DNA from 2 places in the Streptomyces sp. NPDC002701 genome. Region 2 is predicted to be linked to the other one. Evidence: riboswitches for the same ligand, from Rfam matches in the RefSeq annotation. Region 2 holds a riboswitch; the other holds the start of a gene.
What was found. A riboswitch is a leader RNA that binds a small molecule or an ion and turns the genes downstream of it on or off. The one in region 2 is predicted to bind glycine.
Positions count from the first base shown of each region.

Region 1: linked by a shared signal. The riboswitch ahead of gcvT (glycine cleavage system aminomethyltransferase GcvT) and the one ahead of gcvP (aminomethyl-transferring glycine dehydrogenase) in region 2 are both predicted to bind glycine.

Region 1 covers NZ_JBIAQL010000009.1:29,161-33,221, reverse strand. The annotation lists gene ACFYXC_RS23735 (enhanced serine sensitivity protein SseB) at 1-520, opposite strand, end outside; gene ACFYXC_RS23730 (AAA family ATPase) at 561-1,229, opposite strand; glycine riboswitch at 1,438-1,552, shown strand; gene gcvT (glycine cleavage system aminomethyltransferase GcvT) at 1,698-2,843, shown strand; gene gcvH (glycine cleavage system protein GcvH) at 2,981-3,358, shown strand; gene glyA (serine hydroxymethyltransferase) at 3,373-4,061, shown strand, end outside.
Region 2 covers NZ_JBIAQL010000010.1:283,435-287,495, forward strand. The annotation lists gene gcvP (aminomethyl-transferring glycine dehydrogenase) at 1-1,720, opposite strand, end outside; glycine riboswitch at 1,902-1,997, opposite strand; gene ACFYXC_RS26050 (PRC-barrel domain-containing protein) at 2,101-2,448, shown strand; gene ACFYXC_RS26055 (DNA polymerase IV) at 2,596-4,002, opposite strand; gene ACFYXC_RS26060 (MerR family transcriptional regulator) at 4,047-4,061, opposite strand, start outside.

The DNA.
Region 1 (4,061 bases), on a different contig from region 2:
CGGAGGCCGCGGCCAGGAAGTCCACCGGGTCGTCCTGCCAGTCGGGCTGGAAGAGCCGGACCCGGCCGCCGCTCGCGGGTCCGTCCAGTTCGGTCCGCCCGGCCCGGCACAGCTCGGCGACGGCCGGCGGGGGCAGCGGCACCCCGACCGTGCCGCCCGGGTTCAGCGCGATGCCCACCTGGGGCGGCAGACCGCGCGCGAACTCGACGGCGGGTGCCACCGTGTACGCCATGTGGTCGCCGACGACCTGCCGGAACTGCTGCTCGGAGGTGAAGACCGGCACGTACGCCTGCCCGCCGAGCTCGATCGTGGGCAGGTCGAGCGGGCCGCTGTGCGGGCCGCCCCCCTCGGGCAGCGGCACCCACAGGAAACTGCGCCCGACGGTCTCCACGATCCGGGCGCCCGTCGAGGGCGAGGGGGGAAGCCCCAGGGAGGCGGCGAGCACCTCCTCCAGCTCGTTGCCCGGCCACCCCGTGTGGGGGTGTGCCTGTGCCGGAATGTCGTGTGCCGGGAAATCCATGACCACCGCCTGCTCCAACCGCCGTGTGCGGTGGACGAGGTTAGTCGCCGAAGTCGATGCGCCGCAGGACGTCGGCCGCGGCCCGGTCGACGAGCACCGCCGAACCGCAGCCCTCGGGGAGGTCGCCCTTCTCCACAGAGCGCAGCAGCCGGGCGACCGCGCCTCGGTGGCGCGCGAACGCGTACCGCGAGACGCCGCGGCCCCGCTCGCGCTGGCCGTCGAGCGCCGTGCCGGGATCGACGTCGAGGAGCAGCAGGTGCAGGGTGCCGCCGCGCCTGCGGGCGTCCCGGGCGAGCCAGCTGCGCACCCACGCCTGCGTGCCGCAGTCGTGCACGACGACGCCCTCGCCGGAGCGCAGGGCCCGGCGCAGGCCCGCGTAGTGCGCGGCGCGGACGAGGGGCCGGTAGACCGCGTACGGCAGGAAGCGGGCGAGGCGGCCGTCCCAGCGGTCACGGGTGTCCTGGGAGTCGATGCGGCGGCCGGTCACCGCCCGGCGCATCAGGGTCGACTTGCCGCTGCCCGGCAGTCCCGTGACCACCACGAGGTCGGCCGCCCCGAAGCGCAGGCCGTGCGGGCTGTGACCCGCGCGCTCCCGCAGGTCGCGGACGACGGGCACCGGAAGCGGGTCGCACGCCTCCCTGGCCGGGGCGGGGGGCTGCTCGGGCACCGCGATGCCCGTGCCGGTCGCGTACGCCGTGGTCCTGTTCACCCTGATCGTCCTCCCCATGGGGTCGGGAGACCCATCCCCGTCGAGTGTAAAGAGAAGGTAATGCGCTGGTCCCCTCGTTTTCGTTCTTGTCCTGCCACAGCCCCGTCACAGATGTCCGTGAACCCGTCCGCCCCCTGTCCGGACACCACGCGCCCCCTGTGCGGCCGACGCGTGCAATGATGTGCCCGCCAACTGCATACCGGCCGCTTGAATCCGCGCGGGAGAGTTCCGGGAAGACGTACACGCAGGTGTACGGGTTCCCGGGCGCCGAAGGAGCAAGTCCCTCCCTTGAATCTCTCAGGCCCCGTTACCGCGCGGGCGAGGCACATCTGAAAAGCGGGCCGTCCCCTGCCAGCCAGGACGTCGGCTCCACCCAAGGTGCAAGTCAGTGACCACCGCGCTCGACCGGTGGCCGCGGCGAACCTCTCAGGTTATCGATGACAGATGGGGAGGAACGACATCGCCGTCATGCCCTGGGAGCCCACCGTGAGCAGCAACGCCCCCGCCGGACCGCGCCGTACGGCGCTCGATGCCCTGCATCGCTCGCTCGGCGCCACGATGACCGACTTCGCGGGCTGGGACATGCCCCTGCGGTACGGCTCCGAGCGCGACGAGCACCTCGCCGTCCGCACCCGGGCCGGTCTCTTCGACCTCTCCCACATGGGCGAGATCACCGTCAGCGGGCCGCAGGCCGCGGCCCTCCTCGACCACGCGCTGGTCGGCAACATCGGCGGTGTGAAGACCGGCCGCGCCCGCTACACCATGATCTGCCGGGCCGACGGCGGCATCCTCGACGACCTGATCGTCTACCGCCTCGCCGACACCGAGTACCTGATCGTGGCGAACGCCTCCAACGCCCAGGTCGTCCTGGACGCCGTCACGGAGCGCGCCACGGGCTTCGACGCCGAGGTGCGCGACGACCGGGACGCCTACGCCCTGCTCGCCGTACAGGGACCGGAGTCCCCCGGCATCCTGAAGTCCCTCACCGACGCCGACCTGGACGGGCTGAAGTACTACGCGGGCCTGCCCGGCACGGTCGCCGGGGTCCCGGCCCTGATCGCGCGCACCGGCTACACCGGCGAGGACGGCTTCGAGCTGTTCGTGGCCCCCGCCGACGCCGAGAAGCTGTGGCAGGCGCTGACCGGGGCAGGGGCCCCCGCCGGACTCGTCCCCTGCGGACTCTCCTGCCGGGACACCCTGCGCCTGGAGGCCGGCATGCCGCTGTACGGGCACGAGCTGACCACCTCGCTCACCCCGTTCGACGCGGGGCTCGGCCGGGTCGTGAAGTTCGAGAAGGAGGGCGACTTCGTGGGGCGCCGGGCGCTGTCCGAGGCCGCCGCCCGCGCCGAGTCGAAGCCCCCGCGGGTCCTCGTCGGCCTGGTCGCCGAGGGCCGCCGGGTCCCGCGCGCCGGGTACCCCGTCGTCGCCGGCGGCAAGGTCGTCGGCGAGGTCACCTCCGGCGCGCCCTCCCCGACGCTCGGCAGGCCGATCGCGATGGCGTACGTCGACGCGGAGCACGCGGCGCCCGGCAGCGCCGGGGTCGGCGTGGACATCCGGGGCAGCCACGAGCCGTACGAGGTCGTGGCGCTGCCGTTCTACAAGCGCCAGAAGTGACACCGGCCCCGGCGTGCCGGACGTAGCACCGGTCCGCCGGTGTCAGCAGTGAGACACCCCGTGACCTCGGGCACACTGCCCGGCCCCCATCGGTCCCCCCGCATCAGCCCTTCCCCGCGTACAGGAGAATTCAGGCCATGAGCAATCCCCAGCAGCTGCGCTACAGCAAGGAGCACGAGTGGCTGTCGGGCGCCGAGGACGGCGTCTCGACGGTCGGCATCACCGAGCACGCGGCCAACGCGCTCGGCGACGTCGTGTACGTCCAGCTCCCCGAGGTCGGTGACACGGTGACCGCGGGCGAGACCTGCGGCGAGCTGGAGTCGACCAAGTCGGTGAGCGACCTGTACTCCCCCGTCTCCGGTGAGATCACCGAGATCAACCAGGACGTCGTGGAGGACCCCGCGCTGGTGAACACCGCCCCCTTCGAGGGCGGCTGGCTGTTCAGGGTGCGGGTGGCGGACGAGCCGAAGGACCTGCTCTCCGCCGACGAGTACGCCGAATTCTCCGGATCCTGAGGACGCCTGACCTGATGACGCTTCTGAACACACCCCTGCACGAACTCGACCCGGACGTCGCCGCCGCCCTCGACGCCGAGCTGCACCGCCAGCAGTCCACGCTGGAGATGATCGCCTCGGAGAACTTCGCCCCGGTCGCGGTCATGGAGGCCCAGGGCTCGGTCCTCACCAACAAGTACGCCGAGGGATACCCGGGCCGCCGCTACTACGGCGGCTGCGAGCACGTCGACGTCGCCGAGCAGATCGCGATCGACCGGGTCAAGGAGCTGTTCGGCGCCGAGTACGCCAACGTGCAGCCGCACTCGGGCGCCTCCGCCAACCAGGCCGCGCTCTTCGCGCTGGCCCAGCCCGGCGACACCATCCTCGGCCTGGACCTGGCCCACGGCGGCCACCTGACCCACGGGATGCGCCTCAACTTCTCCGGCAAGCAGTTCGACGTGGTCGCCTACCACGTCGACGACGCCGGCCTGGTCGACATGGCCGAGGTCGAGCGGCTCGCCAAGGAGCACCGCCCGAAGGTGATCATCGCGGGCTGGTCGGCGTACCCGCGGCAGCTGGACTTCGCCGAGTTCCGCCGGATCGCCGACGAGGTCGACGCCTACCTGTGGGTCGACATGGCGCACTTCGCGGGCCTCGTCGCGGCCGGCCTCCACCCGAACCCGGTGGAGTACGCCGACGTCGTCACCTCCACCACCCACAAGAC
Region 2 (4,061 bases):
AACCGGCGTTCGGCTGCAGCGACACCTTGTCGTAGCCGGTCACCTCGGCGAGCTGCTCCTCCAGCTCACGGATGAGCGTGAGGTAGCCCTGCGCCTGCTCGGCGGGCGCGAAGGGGTGCAGCTGCCCGAACTCGGGCCAGGTGACCGGCTCCATCTCGGTGGTCGCGTTCAGCTTCATGGTGCACGAGCCGAGCGGGATCATGCCCCGGTCCAGCGCGTAGTCACGGTCCGCGAGCCGGCGCAGGTAGCGCAGCATCGCGGTCTCGGAGCGGTACTGGTGGAAGACCGGGTGGGCGAGGTACACGTCGGTGCGCAGCAGCGTCGCCGGCAACGTGTCCTCGGCCGCCGCGTCCAGTGCCGCCACGTCGCCGTCGACGCCGAACGCCGACCAGACGGCGGCCAGCTGGGCCCGCGTGGTCGTCTCGTCGCAGGAGAGGGACAGGTGGTCGGCGTCCACCAGGTGGAGGTTGACCCCGCCCCGGCGGGCGGCGGCGAGCACCTCGGCCGCCCGGCCCGGCACCCGCACGGTGAGGGTGTCGAAGTACGCCTCGTGGACGACCTCGACTCCGCCCGCCGCCAGGCCCGCGGCGAGTATCGTGGCGTACCGGTGGGTACGCCGCGCGATGGTCTGCAGGCCCTCGGGCCCGTGGTACACGGCGTACATCCCGGCCATCACGGCGAGCAGCACCTGCGCCGTACAGATGTTGCTGGTGGCCTTCTCACGGCGGATGTGCTGCTCACGCGTCTGCAGGGCGAGCCGGTACGCCTTGTCGCCGTCCGCGTCGACCGAGACACCGACGAGCCGGCCGGGCAGGCTGCGCGCGAACTTCTCCCGTACGGCCATGTATCCGGCGTGCGGCCCGCCGAAGCCCATCGGCACACCGAAGCGCTGCGTCGTACCGACGGCGATGTCGGCGCCCAGCTCACCGGGCGAGGTGAGGAGGGTCAGGGCGAGCAGATCGGCGGCGACGGTGACGACCGCGCCCAGCTCGTGCGCCTGGTCGACGACGGGCTTGAGGTCCCGTACGGCACCGGAGGCGCCGGGGTACTGCAGGAGCACGCCGTTGATGTCGCGCTCGGCGAGCCCGGCGGGGATGCCGTCGCTCAGGTCGGCGACGACGACCTCGACACCGGCGGGTTCGGCGCGGGTACGGATCACGGCGACGGTCTGCGGCATGGTGTCCGCGTCGATGAGGAAGAGACCCTTCTTGTTCTTCCCCATGCGCCGCGACAGCGCCATGGCCTCGGCGGCCGCCGTGCCCTCGTCGAGCAGGGAGGCACCGGAGGTCGGCAGCCCCGTCAGGTCGGCGACCATGGTCTGGAAGTTCAGCAGGGCCTCGAGCCGCCCCTGGGAGATCTCGGGCTGGTAAGGCGTGTATGCCGTGTACCAGGCCGGGTTCTCCATCACATTGCGCAGGATGACGGGCGGCGTGAAGGTGCCGTAGTAGCCGAGCCCGATCATGGAGTCCAGCACCTGGTTGCGGTCCGCGAGGGAGCGCAGCTCGGCCAGCACGTCGGCCTCGGTGCGCGCGCCCGGCAGGTCGAGCGCGTCGGCGTTCTTGATCACGTCCGGCACCGCGGCGGCCGTCAGCTCGTCGAGCGAGCCGTACCCCACCTGCGCGAGCATCTTGGCGCGGGCCTCGGAGTCGGGCCCGATGTGACGCTGCTCGAAGGGGATTCCCTGTTCGAGCTCGGAGAGCGGAATACGAGGGGCGGTCATGGCGGGGGCCTCCTGGTCTGACGACCTTCGAGGGCACCACGGTGTGGGGCCCGAGCGGCCTCCCCCTCTGTCATCGCGACCTGAGAGCTTCACCGGACCGCCGCGGGGCGCTCCGGTTTTCACCGTCGGTGAGAGCGGAGACCGTCGAATACTCGAACACCGCTCTGCTTTCCAGAGTGACCTCGTCCATGCGGTACGTGTGCCTGAGAGATTCCGGGGAGGAGTTGCTCCTTCGGCGCCTCCGTCGTGGTCCGGAGGACTCTCCCGCATGGGGTCAGCAGCCGTTGCCCAGCGTACCAGCGGGTTCCCTCGAGTGGCCGCCCTCCCCAAAGTGCTCTTTCGTAGTGCTTACGGATGAGTTGCGAGCAGCTGGAGGGACCGTGCAGACCGACATCGATCCGCGCAACCTGATAGGTCGCAAGGCGTTCGACCGCGACGGCACGAGGATCGGCACCGTCGACGAGATCTACCTCGACGACGCCACCGGCGTACCGGAGTGGGCCGCCCTGCGCACCGGCCTGTTCAGCCGGGACGTCTTCGTCCCCCTGGAGCCCAGCGAGTTCGTCGACGGATCCCTGCGCATCCCGTTCGAACGTGCCCTGATCAGAGACGCCCCGGACTTCGGCGTGGGCCGCCACCTCTCCCCCGAACAGGAACTCCAGCTCTACCACCACTACGGCCTGGACACAGCCCCGGCCCCCCCATTCCCCACCCAAGAACCAGCCTGACCCCAACCTCCAGGGACCCGGGGAACGGCGCAGCCTTCCACCTTCAGGGGCGCGGGGAACGGCGCAATCTTTTCAGGGGCGCGGGGAACTGCGCGACCAGCCACAACGAACCCGCACCCGCTCCACCCACCCTTCACCCACCCCCACCTACCCCTCTCCACCCCGCCCAGCCGACCCCACTTCACCCGCTCCCGGCGGAGCCCCCCGCTCAACCAACGGCAACGGCTCAGCCACCTCCAACGCAGGATCATCCACCCGAAACGTCTTCACCCGCCCCGGCCCGGAGAACGGCGTCTCGAACCGCACGGTCACCCGCCCCAGCCCACTCCCCTGCACCCACCCGTGCCCGAACTCGGCATGCCGAACGTCATGCCCCGCCCGCCACTGGCGCTCCACCACGGCCTCCGGCTCCTCGACGGCCTCCGCCACCTCCTCGGACTCCTCACCGCCGGCCAACTCCCCCGCCCCCTCCTCGGCAGCGGCCCGCGCCTGGGCGAAGAGGTCCTCCTGCGTGTAGTCGGCGAGCCCGGAGACCCCGACCCCCAGCAGCCGTACACCCCCCGTGGTGTCCACCGCTTCCAGCAGCCGCGCGGCAGCCTCCCGCACCACCGCGGGATCGTCCGTGGGCCCCCGCAGCGTCTCGGACCGGGTCAGTGTGGAGAAGTCGTACCGCCGTACCTTCAGCACGATGGTCCGCCCCGACAGATGTGCCGCCCGCAGCCGCTGGACACACCGGTCGGCGAGCCGCTGCACCTCCCCCCGGACCCGCACCCGGTCGTGGATGTCCACGTCGTACGTGTCCTCGACCGACACCGACTTGGTGTCCCGCTCGGCCACCACGGGCCGCTCGTCGCGCGCCAGCGCCATGGCGTACAGGGCGACCCCGTGCGCCTTCCCCAGCAGCCGTACGAGCTCGTCCTCGCCCGCCTCGGCGATCTCCCCGACGGTGCTGATCCCGCCCCGCCGCAGGTGGTCCCCGGTGGCGGGCCCCACGCCCGGCAGGATGCGCACGGACATGGGGGCGAGCAGCGCCCGCTCGGTACCCGGCTCGATCACCACGAGCCCGTCGGGCTTGGCCTGCTCGGAGGCGATCTTCGCGAGCATCTTGGAGGCCGCGAGTCCAACAGACCCGGTCAGCCCCGTGACGGCCCGGATGTCCGCGCGCAGCTGCCGGCCGGCCAGCAGCGCCGATCTCTCGTCCCAGGCCCGCTGACCGGCCTCCAGGTCCACGAACGCCTCGTCCAGGCTCAGCGGCTCCACCAGCGGCGACAGCTCCCGCAGCAGCCGCATCACCTGCTCGCTGATCTCCCGGTACAACCCGAAGCGCGGTACGAGGTACGCGGCGTTCGGTGCCAGGCGGCGCGCCTGCGCCATGGGCATCGCCGAATGCACCCCGAAGACGCGCGCCTCGTACGAACAGGTGGCGACCACGCCACGTGGTCCGAGGCCGCCCACGATGACCGCCTTCCCGCGCAGGCTCGGCTTGGCCGCCTGCTCCGCCGAGGCGAAAAAGGCATCCATGTCGAGATGCAGGATCGTGGGCGCGGTTCTCACATGTCCGATGCTGCCCTACGCCACTGACAACGCGCGGCGGCCGGTCAGACCGCCCGGTT